Regions from separate parts of the Streptomyces sp. NPDC005492 genome, predicted to be linked through region 4. Evidence: riboswitches for the same ligand, from Rfam matches in the RefSeq annotation. Region 4 holds a riboswitch; each other region holds the start of a gene.
The links. Region 4 has a riboswitch for cyclic di-AMP ahead of ABZT04_RS27400 (LysM peptidoglycan-binding domain-containing M23 family metallopeptidase). Riboswitches for the same ligand answer to the same signal wherever they lie in the genome.
Positions count from the first base shown of each region.

Region 1 (5,122 bases), on a different contig from region 4:
GAAGTCGCCGTGGTCCGTGACGGGCTTGTGCTGCTGCTCCGGGAAGGAGTCCACCGCGAACAGCGGGGTGGTCTTGCCGCCGTCCTGGAGGCTCGGCGCGTCGACGTCGTAGACGATCCGCTGGACCAACTGCGGAATGGCCTCGAAGCCCGCCGGGCAGGCGCCTTCGGCGTCCTCGAAGGCCACGTGGGTCCGGTGGTTGGCGCTGTCGATGTTGCGGCCGTCCCAGCAGCTCTGGAACTTGAAGGTGCGCACGACGTCACTGCCCGCCGGGCACAGCGGGTACTTGTCCTTGAGCTGCCGGTCCTCGAACCCGGTACAGCTCCAGGAGGCGTTGGCGTTGGCCGGGCCGTTGACGAAGGCCTTGGCGTCGCCGGTGATGATGCGCAGGAGCCGCGGCATGGCGGTGACCTTGCTCTGCGGGTTGCCCACGAACGTCAGCGTGGCTTCCTTGGCCGTGACGATCTGGCCGGAGTTGCCCTCGGTGCCGCCGCCGGGCTTGTCGGCGTCCCGCTCCTGCTTGCCGTTCTGCAGGCGCAACACAGGCCAGTAGTAGGTGGACTTGTCGCCCGGGTTCTCGCAGCTCGTGTTCGCGTTCGCGAGATCCTGGTCGCTGGCGAAGGCGTTGTTGGACTGATTGCCGACGTAGTCGTGGAAGTGGTGGGCGCCGTTGGTGACCCCGGGCGCGACGATGACGTTGTCGGAGTTGAACAGGCCGTTCTCGTTCACACCGCAGGCGGTGACGAACGTACCGCGGGAGGCGTCGGCCTGTTCCTTCGGCGTGTTCACGTTGGGCTGTACGGAGGTGATGTCCGCGTAGTCCGAGGCGACGGGCCCGTTGGTGGACTGCTGCTGGCCCTGGCCGTCGCCCTGTTGCTGGCCCTGGTCACCGGCGGCGCCACTCGGGTCCTCGCTGCTGCCGCCCTGGTCACCGGTGTCGTTCTTCGGCGCGATCAGCGTGCAGGCGGCGAGCGCGTCGAGTCCCTCCGGGCGGTCGCCGACGCGTGCGATGGCGTCGCCGATCCGTCCGATCGTCGCGGCCCGCTTCTCCTTCAACGGATTCATGATCGCGTTGTCGGCGAAGGAGGCGTCCTGGCGTATGGACTCCGTGGAGTCCTGGAGCTTCTGGTAGGCCTCGGTGATCTGCTGGTCGAGCAGGGCGAGTTCCTTGTCGACGTCGGTCTTCGCCTCGTCCGGAACCGTCGTCAACTGGGTTCCGATGTCAGGGCAGTCGATCGTCGCACCTCGCGATGCCGCGTCCGGGGAGCCCTGTTGGGCGGAGTCACCACCCCAGCCACCTTCGGACGCCGACGCGTATACGTTCGCCGCCACCAGTCCTCCGCCGCCCAGCATCAGGGCGACTGCTGCCATCGTCGCGCGGCGTGCGCCCGTTGGGCGTCTGCGCGTGTTGCGTGCCAAGGAAGTGCTCCTACACGTATCGGTCGGCCCGGCTCGTCCCGGCATGGACATCCCCCGTCCCAATACGGGGTCGGGTCCCGATGTGTTCAACCGTCCCGAAAATTCATAGCGACCTCATACGGAACGCCTGACTCCGCCGACCCATGAGCGCTCGCCACACCCAGGACGAGGTAAAGGTCACAAATACGTATCGGACATATCGCGCTTCAACCTTCACACGAGGCACACACGTTGGCTAGGTTGGCGCACAGGCCTTGCGACTAACTCCGGCGATCGGCGCCGGGCCGCACGGCTTGCGCCGAATCCGGTGTGCCGCTCGCGGCAGCCGGAACCGGGGACCCAACCGACTTGGGGTGAATCGGCCCAACTGCCCAGCGGGGCAAGGGCCGTAGGGCAAACCTTCCGTGATCGACGCCCGAACCCGACAGCTAACCCGGTAGGCGCGATACGGAAGGAGCACGTCTGCCATGCCGGCAGAACGAAGGACGCGCAGCGGAGGCAGTGGCCCCACCGTGGACGACCGACCCAGCCGCGAAGAAGTCCAGCGGCGGATCAACTCCCTTTACGACAGGGCCGAGACGGCCACCGGGAACTACAACGCCACCCGTGCGATGTCCGGGGGGCCGCGCCGGCGTGTCACCCCTCGATCCGGCGCGTCGCGGCCCTCGGATCCCGCCCTCGACGCCGTCACCCGCCAGTGGTTCGACCGGGCCCGCTCCCAACTGGGCCCGACCGTACCGGCGATCCTGCCGCCCAGCCGGACTCCCGGCCGTCCGGCGGAACCCCGGCCTGAGCGACGCCCCGAGCCCGAGTCCGCCCCCGCGCTCCAGGCGCCGCCCAGCCGCGCCGTCGCGGAACTGACCGCGGCGCCCGCCGTACCCGACATCACCACCGCGGCACCGGAGTTGACCGCCCGGCCGGTCGCCGCACTGCCCCCCGCGCCGCAGTCACCGCAAGCACCACCGGCGACCGTGCTCGACCTGCCGCCCGTGCCCGCCCTCGAACTGGCACCCGCGCCGATGGTGGAGTCGCCCCAACTGGCCCCGCAGGCAACCCCGGAGCCGGTCTTCGACCCGCTCACCGCGGACTTGGCGCTGCTCCCCTACATCGCCGCACCGCGCACCGAGACCGCCCCGGCGAACGCCACCTGGCCGCCGCCGGATCCGGCCTGGTCCGCCCCGGAGACGGCCTGGTCCACCGGGCAGATGCCCATGGTGACCGACTGGTCCACCGGACAGATGCCCGTGGTCACCGACTGGTCCACCGGACAGATACCCATGGTGCCCGAGCAGCCGACCGGCGAGCCCACCTGGTACACGACACCGGAACCGGACTGGCGCCCGCCCCAGCAGGAGTGGCAGCCGACCGCGCCCGCCCCCGAGGTCTCCTACGCGGCAGCCCCGGCCGTCGCCCCCGAGGTCTCCTACGCGGCCGGCCCGGTCATCGCTCCCGAGGTCTCCTTCGCCGCGGCCCCGATCCTCGCCCCCGAGATCACCCTGCCCACCGCTCCGACCATGCCGCCCGAGATCATTCTCCCCACGGACCGGACCATGGGCCCGACGACCACCGCGCCCGTCCCTGTCCCTCCCGAGATCGGCACCGGCGCCCAGAGCAAGACCGGCATCGCGCTCGCCTTCGCCCGCGCGCAGATCGGCAGGCCCTGCCTGTGGGGCGCGGCGGGACCGGACGCGTACGACTGCTCCAGCCTCACCCAGGCCGCCTGGAAGGCCGCAGGCGTCCTGCTCCCGCGCACCGCCCAGGAACAGTCGGGCGCCGGCGCACTCGTCCCGCTCACCGACATCCGCCCCGGTGACCTGATCTTCTTCTACGACAGCATCGACCACGTCGGCCTCTACACCGGAAACGGCCTGATGATCCACGCGCCGAGCCCGGGGACGCCGATACGCGAGGAGTCGATCTTCTACGCGGGTTCCGCCGCCATCCGGGGCGCCGTGCGACCCGCCTGATCCGCTCGGGAGACCAGGCCGGGGAGGGCCCGGCCTGGTCGCACATATGTGCACACCCCGGCCGCCCGGTGAGCCGTTTCGTTGGTCCGTACGAGTGGTGCATCCTGAGACACGGTCGTAGCGTCGACAGTGAGACGACGACCGTGCCCGGGCCGGTGGGCCACCGCCGGTGCGGATGCGGGACGACCAGACGAACAGGCGGCCGGGAGCGGACATGTACAAACACACCATGGTCGGAGTCGTCACGGTCTGCGCCGCCGCCCTGCTCGCGCCGGCCGTGGGCACCTCGTCCGCGGCCACGGCGAGCGCGGCACCCGCCGCCCACCAGCAGCGCACGGCCCCGGTGCTCGTCGACTGCCTCTGGCATCCCAAGGTGCGCCCCGCCGACTTCGTGCTCGCCTGCGGCGACGGCAACAGCCGCCTCACGTCGCTGCATTGGACGAACTGGAACGCCGACTCCGCGACGGCCACGGGCTTCAACGTGGTGAACGACTGCAAGCCCTACTGCGCGGCGGGCAAGTTCCACTCGTACCCGGTCGTCGTCCGGCTCGACACCCCGGAGCCGTGGAAGAAGCATCCGCAGCTCCGGCACTACAGCGAGATCAGCCTGACGTACACCGCCGGACGGCCCGACGAGTTCGCGCACGTCGTGACCTACCCCCTGTGGAACTGACTCAGAGCGACAACTCCACCACCAGCGGCCGGTGATCCGAGATCGCCGCCCTGGGCGCCCGCGCCGTATCCACGGCGTCCGCGCCGAGCCCGGTCGCCAGGATGTGGTCGAGCTGGACCAGCGGGCGGTGTGAAGGGAAGGTCGCCCGCCGCCCCTGCCCCCGCCAGCCGCGCCGCCCGGTCGCGTCGAGGGTGATGCGAGGCAGCGCGCCGATGAGGTTGAAGTCGCCCATCAGCACCTGGGGTTGGGGCAGGTCGGCGATCCAGCGGCGCACGGTGCGGAGTTGACCGATGTTCCAGCCCGGTACGAACGAGAGATGGACGGCGACGGCGGTGAACAGCCCGTGCGGCCCTTCCAGTACGGCGGCGAGGGCGGCCCGGGGTTGATCCCGGACCAGGGCCGGAGTGGTCCGCCCAGCGACCCGCAACGGCATCCCGAAGGGCGCCGATGGAAGTCGTAGGGCCCGCCACTCACGGACCGGCAGCCTGGACAGCAACGCGACGCCGTGCGAAGGGACTTGGGGCCGCCGACCCTGGGGTCCGTGGACGCGCATGCCGGGCTCGGCAGGATCGCGGACCCAGCCCCGGCCCGGAACCAGTCGGCAGTGCAGCGCGGTGCCGTAGCGCCAGTCCCGCGCGTCCATCGCGTCGGCGGCGACGGCGGCCTGGTCGGCGCAACCCGAGCGCTCCTGAAGGCAGTCGACCTCCTGGAGAGCCACTACGTCGGCGTCCAGGGACGCGACAGCTTCGGCCAGCGGTGCCGAGGCATCGCCGACGCGAGCCGGTGCCGGGCGTCCGTCCGGCTGGATCAGCCGACCGTGCAGCACGTTGAACGTCGCACACCGCACCCGTAAGTCACTCATCGTCGCCCCTGTTCCCCTCGTGCCGATGCCCTCGGAACCATCACCGCGAAAACAACTTGCGTAACTCAAGCAACCCGCTATAGTTGAGTAAGTCAAGGAAACATACGCGGGCCGGATCACCGAGGCACAGCGTACGGAGCGGATGGAGACCGCCATGGACAACGCGACCCGCACCCCGGCCGCCCCCGGTCCGCTCGCCGC
Region 1 is NZ_JBEXDX010000070.1:2,367-7,488, forward strand. Features, by position in the region: gene ABZT04_RS43130 (DUF1996 domain-containing protein) at 1-1,371, opposite strand, end outside; cyclic di-AMP (ydaO/yuaA leader) riboswitch at 1,706-1,878, shown strand; gene ABZT04_RS43135 (NlpC/P60 family protein) at 1,887-3,386, shown strand; gene ABZT04_RS43140 (hypothetical protein) at 3,601-4,059, shown strand; gene ABZT04_RS43145 (endonuclease/exonuclease/phosphatase family protein) at 4,061-4,921, opposite strand; gene ABZT04_RS43150 (GtrA family protein) at 5,064-5,122, shown strand, end outside.
Region 1: it holds a riboswitch for cyclic di-AMP, as region 4 does, so the genes downstream of both, ABZT04_RS43135 (NlpC/P60 family protein) here and ABZT04_RS27400 (LysM peptidoglycan-binding domain-containing M23 family metallopeptidase) in region 4, are expected to answer to the same signal.

Region 2 (5,122 bases), on a different contig from region 4:
TGTGTGGGTATTGCCACATCCTGGGCGGCGGGTCGTCCGATTAGTGTCTGTGCACTGCCTACAAAAGCCCCGGAGGAACCATGGCGTTCGGCTGGATCGACGAGCAGGCGGAGCAGCGCCGCCGCGCCGGGCTCGTACGGACCCTGCGGCCGCGTCCCGCCGACTCGCCGCTGCTCGATCTCGCGAGCAACGACTACCTGGGTCTGGCCCACCATCCCGAGGTCGTCGAGGGGGCCGCGGCGGCAGCCCGGACCTGGGGCGGCGGGTCCACCGGGTCGCGGCTCGTCACGGGGACGACCGAGCTGCACGCCCGACTGGAGCGTGAACTGGCCGAGTTCTGCGGGTTCGAGGCGGCCCTCGTCTTCTCCTCCGGCTACGCGGCCAACCTCGCCGCGGTCACCACGCTCGCGCCGCACGGCTCGCTGATCGTCTCCGACGCGGGCAACCACGCCTCCCTGATCGACGGCTGCCGACTGGCCCGGGGCGCCACCCAGGTCGTAGGACACGCGGATCCGGAGGGGGTGCGCAAGGCGCTGCGGACGCATGACGGGCAGGCCGTCGTGGTGTCCGACTCGGTGTTCTCGGTGGACGGGGACGCGGCGCCGGTCGCCGCGCTCGCCGAGGCGTGCCGGGAGCGCGGGGCCGGGCTGCTGCTGGACGACGCGCACGGGCTCGGGGTGCTGGGCGAGGGCGGGCGCGGGGCGCCGTACGCGGTGGGGCTCGCGGGGGCCGAGGACGTGGTCGTTACCGTCACACTGTCCAAGTCGCTCGGGAGCCAGGGCGGGGCTGTGCTCGGTCCGGCCCGGGTGATCGACCATCTGGTCAACGCGGCACGGACGTTCATCTTCGACACCGGCCTCGCCCCGGCGGCGGCCGGCGCCGCACTGGCGGCCCTCACCCTGCTGCGGCGCGAGCCCGAGCGGGCCGCGCGCGCTCGGGCCGTGGCGGGCGAACTGCACGCACGCCTGACCGCCGCGGGTCTGGAAGCGGTGCGTCCGGACGCCGCGGTGGTCTCCGTGCGGGCACCGTCCCCGGAGGCGGCCGTCCGCTGGGCGGCCGACTGCCGTACGGCAGGGCTGGCCGTGGGCTGCTTCCGTCCTCCTTCCGTGCCCGACGGCATCTCACGGCTCAGGCTGACCGCCCGAGCGAACCTCTCCGGGGCCGAGATCGAACGCGCTGTACGTGTGATCGGCGAGACGCGACCATGAGTCGGCGTGACACGGCCGTGTGTCGCTGACGGGGGAACAGATCAGTGGAACGTGGTGAGGAAGCCCGTCCAGCTCTCGGGGGAGAAGAGCAGGGCGGGTCCTTGCGGGTCCTTCGAGTCGCGTACGGCGAGCAGCCCCGTGGCGGGGCCTGAGCGCGGACGGGCCGCCTCGACGCAGTTGTTCGCTCCCGTGCTGTAGCTGCTGCGCAGCCACCGCACACCGGACAGTTCGGTACTGGAAGGTACGTTCCGAGGCAGTGCAGACATGGTGCCTCCTTACGAGCCGTCACCTATCCCGGCGATGTGATCCAACGAATCCTCGGGCGAAAGTGCGTGGAACTGAAGGGTGTTGAAGGCCTCGCTGTAGGCCTCTAGGTCTTCTTTCCGTTCGAGGTAGAGGCTACTCGTCAAGTGGTCGAGAACAACCACGTCCAGATCAGAAGTGCTCGGAAAGGAGAAGATAACGAAAGGGCCGGTGATGCCGATGTGTGCTCCTGCGGCGAACGGCAGTACCTGAAGCCTGACTTGGGGCAGTCGCGCGGCCTCCACGAGCCGGTCGAGCTGCCGCGCCATCACGCCTGGTCCGCCGACCTCCCGCCGCAGTACCGCCTCGTCGAGGACCACGCTCAGCGACAGCGGCGGATCAGCGCGCAGCACGTCCTGCCGGGCCAGCCGAACCCGCACCAGCGTGTCGAGCCGGTCGGCCCCGTCGTTGTCGAGGCCGCCCACCGCGGCCCGGGTCACCGCGCGGGCGTACTCGGGCGTCTGCAGCAAACCGGGGACCACCGACGTCTCCAGGTTGCGGATCGTGCTGGCCTGTGACTCCAGACTGATGAAGTCCCGGTAGGCGGGCGGCAGTACGCCGCGATAGGCGTGCCACCAGTGGTGTCGGCCGCCGTTGTCGTCCGAGCCCGCGAGCACGAGCAGCATGTCCCGAAGCTGGGCGTCACTCACCTGATAGGCATCGAGAAGTAACCGGACGTCAGGCGGTTTCACGCCACTCGCGCCGGTCTCGATCCGGCTCACCTTCGACTGGTGCCAGCCGACCAGTCGGGCTGCCTCCCCACTGGTGAGCCCCGCTTCCGCACGCAACGCGCGGAGTTCGGCGCCCAGTTTGCGGCGGCGCACCGCGGGACCGTACTGCATGGGTTTCTCCTTACTCCTTCCGAGCCGCCCAAATACGGTCTGAGGTCGCAGAGTTCACCGCTTCGAGCGACAGATATATGCATATCTTGGTGGATCGGCACCGTTACCGCCGAGGTAATGGCAGTCTGGCGAAGAAGCACCAGTCCGGGACCGTACTCGAACCATCCGCTCCGTGTCGGACACCGGTCCCGCGGGAAAGGGACGACCGCGCCATGGCAGACCATCTGGAAGCATCCGTCACTCTGCCGAGCGATCCCGCCTCGGTCTCCACCGCCCGCACCTACGTGGTCGGGACCCTCGCGGAATGGGGACTGCCGGCGGACACGGAGGTCGCCGACACCATCCGCCTCATCGTCTCCGAACTCGCCACCAACGCCGTACAGCACACCCTCGGACAGTCACCCACCTTCACGGTGGACATCCAGTTGGAGCGTGACGAACACCTGCGCATCGGCGTCACCGACAGCCACCCCCGCTTCCCCAAACGACTGCCGGCCGCCGTCCAGCAGGACAACGGCCGGGGGATGGTCATCATCCGCTGGCTGACCGCGGAGTGCGGCGGCAAACTCAAGGTCAGGCCCACCAGGGAGGGCGGCAAGACGGTCTCCGTCGAGGTGCCCTGGACGGTCCCGGCCCGACCGGTGACCGCAGCGGGCCAGCAGGAGCCGTAGGCCCTGTCGGCCTGGCGCACCCGAGGGGGTGGCGGCCCGTCAGGTGGCCGCCACCCCCTCGGGAGGCTCAGCGAGGGTCAGCTGACCCGGCCGTACCAGACGCTCTTGGTCCAGATCTTCTGCAAGCGCACCACGTCCCCGGTCTTGGGGGCGTGCCAGATCTTTCCCTTCCCGGCGTAGATGCCGACGTGGTAGACGCTGGAACCCGAGTGGAAGAACACCAGGTCCCCGGCCTTGCGGCCCTTGGCCGAGACGTGGTGGGTCTTGTTGTACTGCTGGGCCGCCGTACGGGGCAGCTTCTTGCCCGCCTTCTTGTACGAGTAGAGCGTCAGCCCGGAGCAGTCGAAGCGGCTCGGTCCGGTGGCGCCGTACCGGTAGGGGGAGCCCTTCTTGGAGGCGGCCACCTGGAGTGCCTTCGTCGCTGGTGTCGCGGCCGCGGCGTCGGATGCGACGCCCGGGATCACGACGGAGCCGCCCACGGCGGCGATGGCGAAGGCCGAGGCCGTACCGGCCCGGACCATCAGCGACGGGACACGATTGAGCGCAGTCATGCGCAACCCTTCGTCAGCCGCCTGTGAAGGATGACCTGTCGGATTCGGGCTGGCGAAGTTGCCCGGCCGCACACTCGCGGCTTCACCCCAAGGGCTGCTCGACCCGGTCATGGCGTGACCGTCCCGGCGACCCGTCGTGCTTGGGTCCTCCACTCCTGCCGATGCAATCCTGTCGACCTGTCATCCGGGCGGCGGCAGGACTCGGCGTCCGCCCGGATCGCCCCGCCGCTGCGGCGGGGTCTTGTCGTCAGACAGGGATCTTGACCCATGGATGTCCGAAAATCCCAACGGAACCGGGGATTTGTGGGGTTACTCACCACTCACCCGTTCGGGTGGACACCCCAATGTTCGAAGAGGTGTCGAGGGGCGCGCACCCCTCGGACCAGCACCGGAGCACTTCATCCGGCCCCCGGTCTACGCCAGTTGCGCAAGCCCGGGGGCCTCACGGACGGAGGAGTGGCTACTCCGATCGGGGGTAAGCCGTTCGGCCCGTTTCACCCGCGCCCGCGAGGACTCCGCATGCCCTCAACTGTCGGAGGGTGCGGGGATGGTGACGCGAGCCGTGCGGCGCTCCCCGTCCAGCACGCGCAGCGCCCGCGCGAGGGTGGGCGCGTGCAGCTCGGTCTCGCCCCGCTGGTGCATCAGCGCCAGCGCGTCCCGCAGCTCGGCCGCCTTGGCCACCAGCGCCTGAGCGGCCCTCAGACCACGGTAGGTGTCTCCGTGATGCGCGGGGTTGATACGGCCCAGCAGGTCGGCCACATCGAGATAACGGTCAATCAACTCGCCCTCGGCACGCGTCAGTGCGGGCAGCGGTGGAAGCTCCGGCGGCAGCATCGCGGGCTCACTCCCCGCCCGGCTCGGTGAGCGAGCTCCTGCGGCTGGGCACGATCCGGTCCACCAGGCCGTATTCCAGGGCCTGTTGGGCGTCCAGGATGCGGTCCCGCTCGATGTCCGCGCTCACCTGCTCCACCGTCCGGCCCGTGTGACGCGCCAGCAGCTCCTCCAGTCGGGACCGGGTGCGCGCCAACTCCTGTGCCTGGATGGCGAGATCACTCGCCTGACCGTGGACCGGCTCGGGCAGCGAGGGCTGGTGGATCACCATCCGCGCGCCCGGCAGCGCGGACCGCTTGCCCGGCGTGCCCGCCGCCAGCAGCACCGCGGCGGACGAGCCGGCCTGGCCCAGGCAGATCGTCTCCACGTCACAACTGACGTACTGGAGCGTGTCGTAGATCGCCGACATCGCGGTGAACGAGCCGCCGGGCGAGTTGATGTACAGCGAGATGTCCCGGTCCGGCGCCTGGTGTTCGAGGTGCATGAACTGGGCCATCACATCGTTCGCCGAGATGTCGTCGATCGGCGTCCCGAGGAAGACGATCCGCTCCTCCAGCAACTTCGAGTACGGGTCGAGGGTCCGGTGCCCGGCGCTGGTGCGCTCGGTGAACTCGGGCAGGACATGGCGGGCGGACGGTCGGGTCATGGCGTAGCCCCTCTCCGGCCGGGCTCTCTGCGAAAACCGGCTCTGTACAAAATGTACAGGACGTATGGAA
Region 2 is NZ_JBEXDX010000007.1:201,201-206,322, forward strand. Features, by position in the region: gene ABZT04_RS12785 (8-amino-7-oxononanoate synthase) at 81-1,208, shown strand; gene ABZT04_RS12790 (DUF397 domain-containing protein) at 1,250-1,474, opposite strand; gene ABZT04_RS12795 (helix-turn-helix transcriptional regulator) at 1,484-2,353, opposite strand; gene ABZT04_RS12800 (ATP-binding protein) at 2,566-3,024, shown strand; gene ABZT04_RS12805 (C40 family peptidase) at 3,102-3,575, opposite strand; cyclic di-AMP (ydaO/yuaA leader) riboswitch at 3,579-3,760, opposite strand; gene ABZT04_RS12810 (hypothetical protein) at 4,101-4,409, opposite strand; gene ABZT04_RS12815 (ATP-dependent Clp protease proteolytic subunit) at 4,417-5,052, opposite strand.
Region 2: it holds a riboswitch for cyclic di-AMP, as region 4 does, so the genes downstream of both, ABZT04_RS12805 (C40 family peptidase) here and ABZT04_RS27400 (LysM peptidoglycan-binding domain-containing M23 family metallopeptidase) in region 4, are expected to answer to the same signal.

Region 3 (5,122 bases), on a different contig from region 4:
GGTCTGGGTGGTCATCGCGGCGAGCAAGGGCCGCGGCGAACTGTTCTCCACGTTCACCTTCGCCCCCGGCACCGGCTTCCTCGACAACCTGAAGGAACTCAGCTCCTACCGGGACGGCATCTACTGGCAGTGGATGGCCAACTCCCTCCTGTACGCGGGCGGCGGCGCCCTGCTCTCCGCCGCGGTCTCGGCCGCCGGCGGCTACGCGCTCGGCCGGTTCGCCTTCAGGGGACGGGAGTTCCTCTTCAAGCTGATGCTGGCCGGCGTCCTGGTCCCCAGCATCGTGCTGACCGTCCCGCAGTACCTGCTGCTGTCGAAGCTGGGCCTGGCCGACTCGTACTGGTCGATGCTGCTCCCGTCGATCCTCTCGCCCTACGGCGTCTACCTCGTCCGGATCTACGCGGCGGCCTCGGTCCCCGCCGAACTCCTCGAAGCGGCCCGCATGGACGGCGCGAGCGAGTGGCGGATCTTCTCCCGGATCGCGGTGCCGATGATGATGCCGGGCCTCATCACGGTGTTCCTGTTCCAGTTCGTCGCCATCTGGAACAACTTCCTGCTGCCGTACGTGATGCTCGCGGACGACAACAAGTTCCCGATCACACTGGGCCTTTACACCCTGCTCTCCCAGGGCGCCTCCCAACCGGCCCTCTACACGCTGGTCATCATGGGCTGCTTCCTGGCGATCCTGCCCCTGATCGCGCTGTTCCTGGTGATCCAGCGGTTCTGGTCCCTGGACCTGCTGAGCGGCTCGGTCAAGGCCTGAGGCACGTACGGAGCCCAACCTCCCCCCACCGCACCCGAACGGGCAGAACGAGGACCATGACCACCAGTCCGAACGGACGCCGCAAACCGCCCACCATCCACGACGTGGCCCGGGAGGCAGGGGTCTCCCGGGGCACCGTCTCCCGGTTCCTGAACGGCGGCCACTACGTCTCGCCCGCCGCCCGCAACGCGGTGGAGACGGCGATCAGGAAGACGGGCTACGTCGTCAACCGGCACGCCCGCTCCCTGAGCACCGGACGCTCGGACTCGGTGGCGTTCCTCCTCACCGAGCCGCAGGAGAAGTTCTTCGAGGACCCCAACTTCAATGTCCTGCTGCGGGGTTGCACCGAACACCTGGCCCGGCACGACATCCCCCTCCTGCTGATGCTGGCCTCCTCGCGCGACGAGCGCCGCCGCCTCACGCGGTACATCACCTCGGGCCACGTCGACGGCGTACTCCTGGTCTCCAACCACAGCGGAGACCCGGTCGCGGCCGAACTCCGGGACGCCGGGATCCCGTTGGTGGCCTGCGGCAAGCCGCTCGGCACCGCCTCCAAGTACAGCTATGTGGCCGCCGCCGACCGTGACGGCGCCCAGGAGATGGTCCGCCATCTCATCGCCCGCGGCCGCCGCCGCATCGCCATGGTCACCGGACCGCTCGACGCCCCCGGCGGCCCCGACCGTCTCGCCGGCTACCGAGACGTCCTCACCGAAGCAGGTCTGCCCCACGACCCCGCGCTCGTGGTCGAGGGCGACTACCGCCGCACCGGCGGTGAGGAGGCCGCCCGCCGCCTCCTGGCGCAGGCCCCCGACATCGACGCGGTGTTCGTCGCCTCCGACCTCATGGCCCTCGGAGTCGTCAACACCCTCCAGCAGTCCGGCCGTTCGGTCCCCGATGACATCGCTGTCGGAGGCTTCGACGACTCGGCGGCGGCCACCTCCATCACCCCGGCCCTCACCACCATGCGCCAGCCCTACGACCGCATCAGCGCCGAGATGGTCCGCATGCTGCTCGCCCAGATCGCCGGCGAGGACACGGCGGGCGTCATCCTGCCGACGGAACTGGTCGTCCGGGAGTCGGCATAACGGCCTTGTCTGTCAAACCAACCGGAACACGGGTCAACGGATGTGAAGGCAGCAGCCGTCCGGTTCGTGTCGAGTCGGTGGGGCTTTCCATCCGTATTCTCTGATCATGGCCGCACCCCTCGCATATGCACTGATCGCCACCGACCTGGACGGGACGCTGCTGCGCGGCGACGACACGCTCTCCGACCGGTCCCTCGCCGCGCTGCGGCGGGTGGCGGCGGCCGGTGCCCGGCATCTCGTCGTCACCGGCCGGCCCGCCCCGAGAGTGCGGCCGCTCCTCGACGACCTCGGCTCCAGGGGGCTCGCGGTGTGCGGACAGGGCGCGCAGTTGTACGACGCCGGCGCGGACCGTCTGCTCTGGTCGGTCACCCTGGACCGGGAGTTGGCGGAGACCGCGCTCGGCAAGATCGAGGCCGAGGTGGGCCAGGTGTACGCGGCTGTCGACCAGGACGGGGTGGACGGCCTCACCCTCATCGAGCCCGGCTACCTCATGCCGCACCCCACGCTCCCCGCCGTACGGGTCGAGCGGCGGGACGACCTGTGGGCCGAGCCGATCAGCAAGGTGCTGCTGCGTCATCCCGCCCTGGCGGACGACGAGTTGGCGTGCACGGCGCGTTCGGTGGTGGGTTCGCTGGCCTCGGTCACCATGTCGGGCCCCGGCACCGTCGAACTCCAGCCACTCGGCATCACCAAGGCGACCGGCCTCGCCCTCGCCGCCCGGCATCTGGGCCTGACCCCCGCCGACACCATCGCTTTCGGCGATATGCCGAACGACATCCCGATGTTCGACTGGGCGGCCCATGGCGTGGCGATGGCCAACGCCCATCCCGAACTCAAGGCGGTGGCCGACGAGGTGACGACGTCGAACGAGGACGACGGCATCGCCGTCGTCCTCGAAAGACTGCTGGTGGACGCCGGTTTCTAGTAGGCGCCGTACACGTTGTCGATGGAGCCGTACACCGCTGCCGCGTAGTTGCAGGCGGCGGTGATGTTCGCGACTGGGTCGTACGGGTCGAACGAGGTTCCCGCCACGTGGTAGGCGTTGAAGGTCGGGTCGATGACCTGGAGCAGGCCCTTCGACGGCGTACCGGCGGCGGCGTTGGAGTCCCAGTTGTTGATGGCCCACGGGTTGCCGGAGGACTCGCGGATCACGTTGCGGTAGATGCCGTTGTACGTGCCCGGAATCCCCTTCTGCGCCATGATCGCGAGGGACTCGCGGATCCAGCCGTCGAGGTTGTTGGGGTAGCCGGCGGCCGTGGTCGATGTGGTCGTGGCGGCCGAGGCGGTGGTCGCGCCGACGATCGGCAGGGCGAGGATCGCGGCACCGGTGCCGAGGACGGCGAGGTTGCGGACCAGGCGGGCGCGGCGGGACTGAGCGGTTGCAGGCATGACGAGGTTCCTCTCCGTCGCCTGCGAGGTGAGCTGTCGGGTTCGGGCTGGGAGGTGCCCGGCCGCGTCCTTGCGGACGTGGCTTAACCCCAAGCCGTCCCGGTCGTGCTGACCGGTCCGGCGACTTACCTGGTTCCCCCGCTCCTGCCGTGCGAGATGTTCGTGACTGGGATGTCGGGCGGCGGCAGGATTCGGCGTTCCGCTCGACAGGGCGGGAACGTATGCGAGAGCACATGTCCGGAACAAGTGGCGGAATCACACCTAACCCCTATTGACCTTGGTCTGAGGCGTATGGGGCACTTGATCCTTTGCGTGAGCCAAGGGTCAACTGTCAAACGCCACAAGGGGAAACGCGGACAGAGTGGGACACAGGTCATTCATAGAAATACGTGACCCAACTCACGGGAGGATTAAGAACGGCAAATCGGGCATTCGGCCTCAACTAGCAGTTCTCGGAATCCTTTTCTCCCACGTTCGGTGAAAGATCACCTCTCCGCCTTCGGTGCAGATGACCTCATTCGAGGTAATAAAGTCCGTTTCGTCGCACGTGATCTCCGACCGCGTGCGCACGGTCGTGTCCCAGGCCGACTCCGGCCGGTGCAGCCGGATCGACCAGTCCGAGCGGGTGCGCGCCGACAGCGGGTCCGACTCGTCGATCGTGTACGTCTCCAGCGCGTCCTCGGTGAACTCCAGCCCGTCGGGATACACACGCGTCCCGCCGTACCGGGGGTCCACCTCCAGCCGCCACTCGCCCTTCGCGACATCCCGCACGACCAGTCGCTCGGGGCGTGGCTCGTCGAGGGTGACCGGCTCGCTCACTCCGAGCGGCTCGGCCTCCTCGGGCTCCTCGAAGGAAATATGACCCGTCAATTCCCGCTCCCGCACCGGGAGTTCGAGCGCGCTGCCCTCCGGGTCCAGGGTGAAGCCGGCCGCCGACTCCGGCTGGGGCCAGATCCACGGCCAGTACGCCGAGGACACCGCGAGCCGGATGCGATGACCGGGCGGGACGGCGTACCCGATGCCGTTCAGCTCGAAGGCCACGTCCTCGGTGGCACCCGGCGTCCACGGCACCGCCCGGTCCCGGCCGTGCCGCGCCGACAGGTTCAGCACACCCCGGGTGACCAGGGTCGAGGAGCCGTCCGGGGCGACGTCGCACAGCCGGGCGATCACCTGCCCGCGCGGCACCGGGCAGGTCAGCCGCAGCCGCACCCTGGGCCGGCCCAGCACCCAGGTCTCGTCCGGCACCTCGAACTCGAAGCACGCCGACCGCGCGTCCTCGTCCCGCTGGTCCGGCGGCAGATCGGCGTCGTTCCCGAAGGGGAAGAACCGGCCCGCGTCCACACCGGTGTGCATGGGGGAGCGGACGATCACGGGCGCGCCGCGCAGACCGTACGTCGTCGTCTTCACATGCGGCGAGGGCCAGGACGGCTCGCCGACCCAGCGGCCCGGCAGGGTGTCGTAGACCGTGGCCGGGGGATGCGCGTCGCTGACGTAGGCGCGCAGGAGCGGGTCGGTGGTGACGCCGGTGTCCTCGCCCTTGAGCCAGTGGTCCCACCAGCGCAGGGTCTCCTGGAGGAAGCCGATCGCGGGTCCCGGCGGCAGGCCCCGGTCGGGGTACTGGTGGGACCAGGGTCCGATCAGGCCGCGCACCCGGTCGGGCGGGAGGTGCTCGACGAGCCGTAGGACGGTGTCCCGGTACGGGTCGTGCCAGCCGCCCACCGCGAGGACGGCCGCGCCGATCGCGCCGTAGTCCTCGCGGACGCTGCCGTGCTTCCAGTAGTCGTCCCGGATCTGGTGGGCCAGCCAGGTGTGGATGAACGGGTCGATCTGTTCCAGGCGTTCGAGCCACATGTCCCGCCAGACGAGGCCCGCGTACGCGGGGTCC
Region 3 is NZ_JBEXDX010000008.1:169,156-174,277, forward strand. Features, by position in the region: gene ABZT04_RS14055 (carbohydrate ABC transporter permease) at 1-763, shown strand, start outside; gene ABZT04_RS14060 (LacI family DNA-binding transcriptional regulator) at 820-1,848, shown strand; gene ABZT04_RS14065 (HAD family hydrolase) at 1,955-2,773, shown strand; gene ABZT04_RS14070 (transglycosylase SLT domain-containing protein) at 2,770-3,237, opposite strand; cyclic di-AMP (ydaO/yuaA leader) riboswitch at 3,241-3,444, opposite strand; gene ABZT04_RS14075 (CocE/NonD family hydrolase) at 3,676-5,122, opposite strand, start outside.
Region 3: it holds a riboswitch for cyclic di-AMP, as region 4 does, so the genes downstream of both, ABZT04_RS14070 (transglycosylase SLT domain-containing protein) here and ABZT04_RS27400 (LysM peptidoglycan-binding domain-containing M23 family metallopeptidase) in region 4, are expected to answer to the same signal.

Region 4 (5,122 bases):
CACGCGGCGGTCGATGCGCGCCCTGATCGACCGGATGCTGGCCCGCGCGGAGGCCGACGGCACGACACCGCGGGCCGCCGCGCACGCCATCGTCGCGGACCGGCTGCCGGTCATCGCGGAGCGCTTCGGCTGGTACCGGTGAGGCACGGGGCGACGCCTTCGCGGGCCACGGATTAGGGTGACCGCGTGGCGAGAGTGCGGTTGAGCGTGGCGGAGCGGCGGGCGGAGTTGCTGCGGGCCGCCGTCGAGCAGATCGAGGCGCGGGGCGTGGCGGCGGTCAGGATCGCCGACGTGGCCTCGGCGCTCGGTGTGAGCAACGCGCTGGTGCTCTATCACTTCTCGACCAAGGAGAAACTGGTCGCCGCCGCCTTCGCCTTCGCCGCCGAGGACGACCTCGCGCATCTGCGCAAGCTGCTCGGCCGCCGGACGACCGCGCTGCGCCGACTGCGGGCAGCGGTGCGCTGGTACGCGCCGACCGGGCAGGCCAAGGGCTGGCGGCTGTGGATCGAGGGCTGGGCGGCGGCCCTTCGCGAACCCGCCCTCCTGGACGTCACCCGCGATCTCGACCGGCAGTGGAAGCGGGCGCTCGCGGAGGTCGTCACCGAGGGAGTCGCCGCCGGCGAGTTCCACTGCCCGGACCCGAACGGCACCGCCCTGCGCCTCACGGCCCTCCTGGACGGCCTCGCCGTACAACTGACGGCGTACGCGGGAGCGGTGCCGCGGGCGCGGGCCCTGGAGTGGGTCGACGAGGCCCTCGCCCGCGAACTGGGCCTGGAAGTGGCGGCGTTGACCGCGTCCTGAGACGGGCTCGGTTCGTGGCCACACCACTCCACTGCGGTCCCCTGCGAGGCGGCGCGGCAACCGCGCCCCTCACCCCCTCAGGCCACCGCCTCGATCCGCATCTTGATGTCGTCGGGCGACAGCGCCCCCTTGGCCTCCACGTGGTCGCCCGAGGACTCGCCGCGCAGTCGGCGGCCGATCCATGGGACCAGGTACTCGCGCGCCCAGTGCACGTCGTCGCGGCGGATGTCGAGCGGGCCGCGCGGTGGCAGGGGCGGCCAGGGCTGGTCGGGGTCGGCCGGGACCTCGACGCCGAGGACCTGGCCGGCGCGGAGGGCCACGCGCGTGTGGCCCTCGGGAGAGAGGTGGAGCCGGTCGCCGTCCCAGGCCCGCCGGTCCTGGACCGTCTTCAGGGACCACAGGTCGAGCACCGGGCAGCCGTACCGGTCGGCGATGGCCCGCACATGTCCGTTGTAGGTGGCGATCTTGCCGCGCAGATGCCTGAGCACCGGCACGCCACGGGTGTCGAAGCCGGTCGTCACCATGACGGTGCCGACGGCGGAGGTGAGGTCGGCGACCGCGCGTTCGAAGCGCTCGGCGACCTCGTCGGGGTCGGTGCCGGGACGGATGATGTCGTTGCCGCCCGCGCAGAAGGAGACCAGGTCGGGGCCGATCTCCTTGGCGCGGGTGAGCTGGTCGGCCACGATCTGGTCGAGGAGTTTCCCGCGGACGGCAAGGTTGGTGTACTCGAAGTCGCCCTCGGGACGGCGATCCGCGAGCAGTACCGCGAACCGGTCGGCCCAGCCGACCATCGCTCCGTCGGGCCCGGGGTCGCCGACGCCCTCGGTGAAGCTGTCCCCCACCGCCACGTACGACCCGATCACTGATCTGTTGTCACTCTTCGAATCGTCTGCCACGGCAACCATAATTCACCCTGGGCTGTGACCTACGCGATCGTATTTAGGGGTTGACGGTCGGTGAGATAAGCCACGTGTAAAGCGTTGTCCAAAGTCGGAATAAGTCTCTGGTCAGGGGCGTTGACTCCGGAACTGCCGTGCCCCTGACCAGGTGTCAGCACCGACCTCAGCCGACGGAGACTCCGTGCGAGCGGAGGTAGGCGACCGGGTCCACGTCCGAGCCGTAGTACGGCGTGGTCCGGATCTCGAAGTGCAGGTGCGGGCCGGTGACGTTGCCGGTCGCGCCGGAGAGGCCGATCTGCTGGCCCTCGGTCACGGTCTGGCCGGCCGAGACGGACAACTGCGACATGTGGGCGTACTGCGAGTACTTGCCGTCCGCGTGCCGGATCACGACCTCGTTGCCGTACGCGCCGTCGTAGGCCGCCGAGACGACCGTGCCCGCGGCGATCGCCTTGACGGTGGTGCCGGTCGGGACCACGAAGTCGACGCCCGTGTGGTAGCCGCTGGACCACATGCTGCCCGCGACGTGATAGCCGGTGCCGATGGTGGCACCGGTCACGGGAAGGGCGTAGCCGGTGGACGTGCTCTTCGACGAAGAAGCCGCAGACGCCGAAGAGGAAGAAGACGAGGAGGACGAAGAGCCGGTCGTCTTGGACGAGTTGGACGACTCGGTCTTGTCCGTCCCGCTCGTCGTGGCCTTCTGGCCGAGGGTGAGCTTCAGGCCCGGGTGGATCAGCGACGGATCGCCGCCGATGACCTCGCGGTTGTCCTGGTAGAGCTTCTTCCAGCCGCCGGTGACGTTCTGGTCCTCGGCGATCTTCGCGAGCCAGTCGCCCGACCGTACCGAATACGTCCTGACGCCCGTCGACTTCGAGACGGTCTTCTCGGCGACCGTCTTCTCGGTCGCCGGAACGGACTGAACCGCCTTTTCCGGAGCGGATGTCGTGGTCGCGGCATGGGCGCCGGTGGCTCCCATGAGCGGAAGGGCGAGGGCTGCGCCGCCGGTTCCGGCTACGGCCATCGAGCGGGTGAGGCGCTGGGACTTCGGGCGGCGGTGCTTACCCTTCGCGGGCATGACGAATTCCTCTCCGGCGCCTGCGAGGTGAGCTGTCGGGTGCGGGCTGGAGATGCCCGGCCGCGCGCTGGTCGCGGCTTTACCCCAAGCCCGTTCCGGAGACCGGAACAGGCGTCGTACCTGTGGGTCCCCCGCTCCTGCCGCATACGGGTGGGTGTGTGCGGATTCCGGTCGGCGGCAGGATTGGGCGTCCGTCCGGATTGGTGGCGAACGTAAGCGAGGAAGACGCAAAGGGACAAGCAGGAGGTTCCACGGATTTGCGTTTCTTGTGATCCCCTGTGGGAATTCACAGTCACCCTCCGTGAATTCCCACCGGACTCCGCCCCTCAATTCCCCAGGAATAGCACGTCAATTACGTGAACATGACGAACGACGTACGGTCACGAATATGACGCTGCTCACGTACCTTCTCCTCAGCTTCCTTTACTCCAGAGCGAGTTGGAACGAAGGCTGCAATTAGGACAGAAGGCTCAGATGCGACGCAGGCGGAGAACCGTCGCATCGAGGTCACCACGCAGCCCGGTGCGCAGCCCGTGGTGCAACAGGACCGCACCTCGGTGGACTTCGCCCGTTTCGAGGCATTCGTACGACGCCGTCGGGTCGAGCCCGCGCAGCCGGAGGGCCGGTACCGGCTCGCCGTAGTGCTGCGCCTGAAGGAGGGCGAGGACGACGGTCTCGTCGCCGCGCACGTACTGCACCGCACTCAGTCCGCCCTGCGGCGGGCGCAGCCGGTGGAGGTCGCCGCGCTGGACGAGCGGGCGGATCTCCTTGTAGAGGTCCACCCATTGGCGGGCCTCCGCGAGTTCCTCCTCGGTCCACTCCGAGAGGTCGCCGCCCACACCGAGCACTCCGGACATGGCGCTCACGAACCGGAAGCGCAGACTGCTGACCCGGTCGTTGAGCTGGGTGTTCGGGCTGTCGGTGACCCAGGCGGCCATCACGCGCGCGGGGTGGATCTGGCTGAAGCCGTGCTGGATGGCGAGCCGGTCCAGCGGGTCGGTGTTGTCGGAGGTCCACACCTGGTCGGTGCGGCTCATGATGCCGAGGTCGATCCGGCCGCCACCGCCCGAGCAGGACTCGAAGGCGACCTTGGGGTGGGCGGCCCGCAGCCGGTCCAACAGGGCGTACAGGGCGCGCACATGGTCGACCCAGAGGCGCTGCGGATAGGCCTCGCCGGGCCAGCCGGCGTCGGTGAAGCAGCGGTTGAAGTCCCACTTCACATAGTCGACGGGGGCGCTGCTCAGGAGCGTGTCGAGGCGCTCCCAGAGGTACTCCTGGACGTCCTCGCGCGCCAGGTTCAGCACGAGCTGATTGCGGAACTCCGTCCGCTTTCGTCCTGGTTGGAACTGCACCCAGTCGGGGTGCGCGCGGTACAGGTCGCTGTCCGGATTGACCATTTCGGGCTCGACCCAGATGCCGAACTGCATGCCGAGGCCGTGCACGTAGTCGGCGAGCGGCTTGACACCGCCGGGGAAGCGGTCCGGGTTCGGCGTCCAGTCGCCGAGTCCGGCGCGGTCGCTGGTGCGCTTGCCGAACCAGCCGTCGTCGACCACGAACAGCTCGACCCCGGCCGCCGCGGCGCGCCGCGCGAGCACGCCCTGCTGCTCCTCGGAGATGTCGAACTGGGTGGCCTCCCAGGAGTTGTAGAGCACCGGCCGGTCCTGGTCCGCGTCCGGGATGACGTACGTCCGCTGGTACGTGTGCCAGGTGCGGCTGGCGCCGCCGTAACCGCCGTCGCTCCACAGGCCGGCGAAGACGGGGGTCGTGAAGGACTCGCCGGACTCCAGGAGCAGCAGCCCGGAGTCGTCGTAACCTGCGCCACCGCCGATCTGCACACGCGCGTCCGGGAGTTGGGCCACGGCGATCCGCCAGGACCCCGACCAGCCGAGGGCGCAGCCGTAGACCTCGCCGCGCTCCTCGGTGGCGTCGGTGTCGAGGGCGACCCAGGGCAGGTGCTGATGTCCGGTGTGACCGCGGCGGCTGCCGATGACCTTCTCGCCGTAGGTGAGCTCGGAGCGCGTCAGCCGGGACTCGGCGGCCCACCGCCCGTGCAACTGCGAGAGCCGCCACCCGTCCCGCTCGGGCAGCGTCCACACGGCGGAGTCGGCGCGCAGCAACTCCAGGGGCTCGGACCCGTCGTTGTCGAGGGTCGTCCAGCGTTCTACGACGTCGTCGCGCATCCGGTAGTGCAGGGTGATCGCGAGGCCGGTGTCCCGGAAGCGGAGCCGGAGTTCGTCGCCCTCGGTGTCGTACCGCTCGAAGGTCCACTCCGTGCCGCGGCGCTCGGGCGTGCGCACGGACAGGGCGGGCCGTGCGAAGCGGGGGCCGCCCTCGACGGGGTACTCCTCGC
Region 4 is NZ_JBEXDX010000022.1:117,517-122,638, forward strand. Features, by position in the region: partial or broken gene ABZT04_RS27385 (Glu/Leu/Phe/Val dehydrogenase dimerization domain-containing protein) at 1-142, shown strand, start outside; gene ABZT04_RS27390 (TetR/AcrR family transcriptional regulator) at 187-801, shown strand; gene ABZT04_RS27395 (SGNH/GDSL hydrolase family protein) at 879-1,664, opposite strand; gene ABZT04_RS27400 (LysM peptidoglycan-binding domain-containing M23 family metallopeptidase) at 1,864-2,772, opposite strand; cyclic di-AMP (ydaO/yuaA leader) riboswitch at 2,777-2,939, opposite strand; gene ABZT04_RS27405 (alpha-galactosidase) at 3,243-5,122, opposite strand, start outside.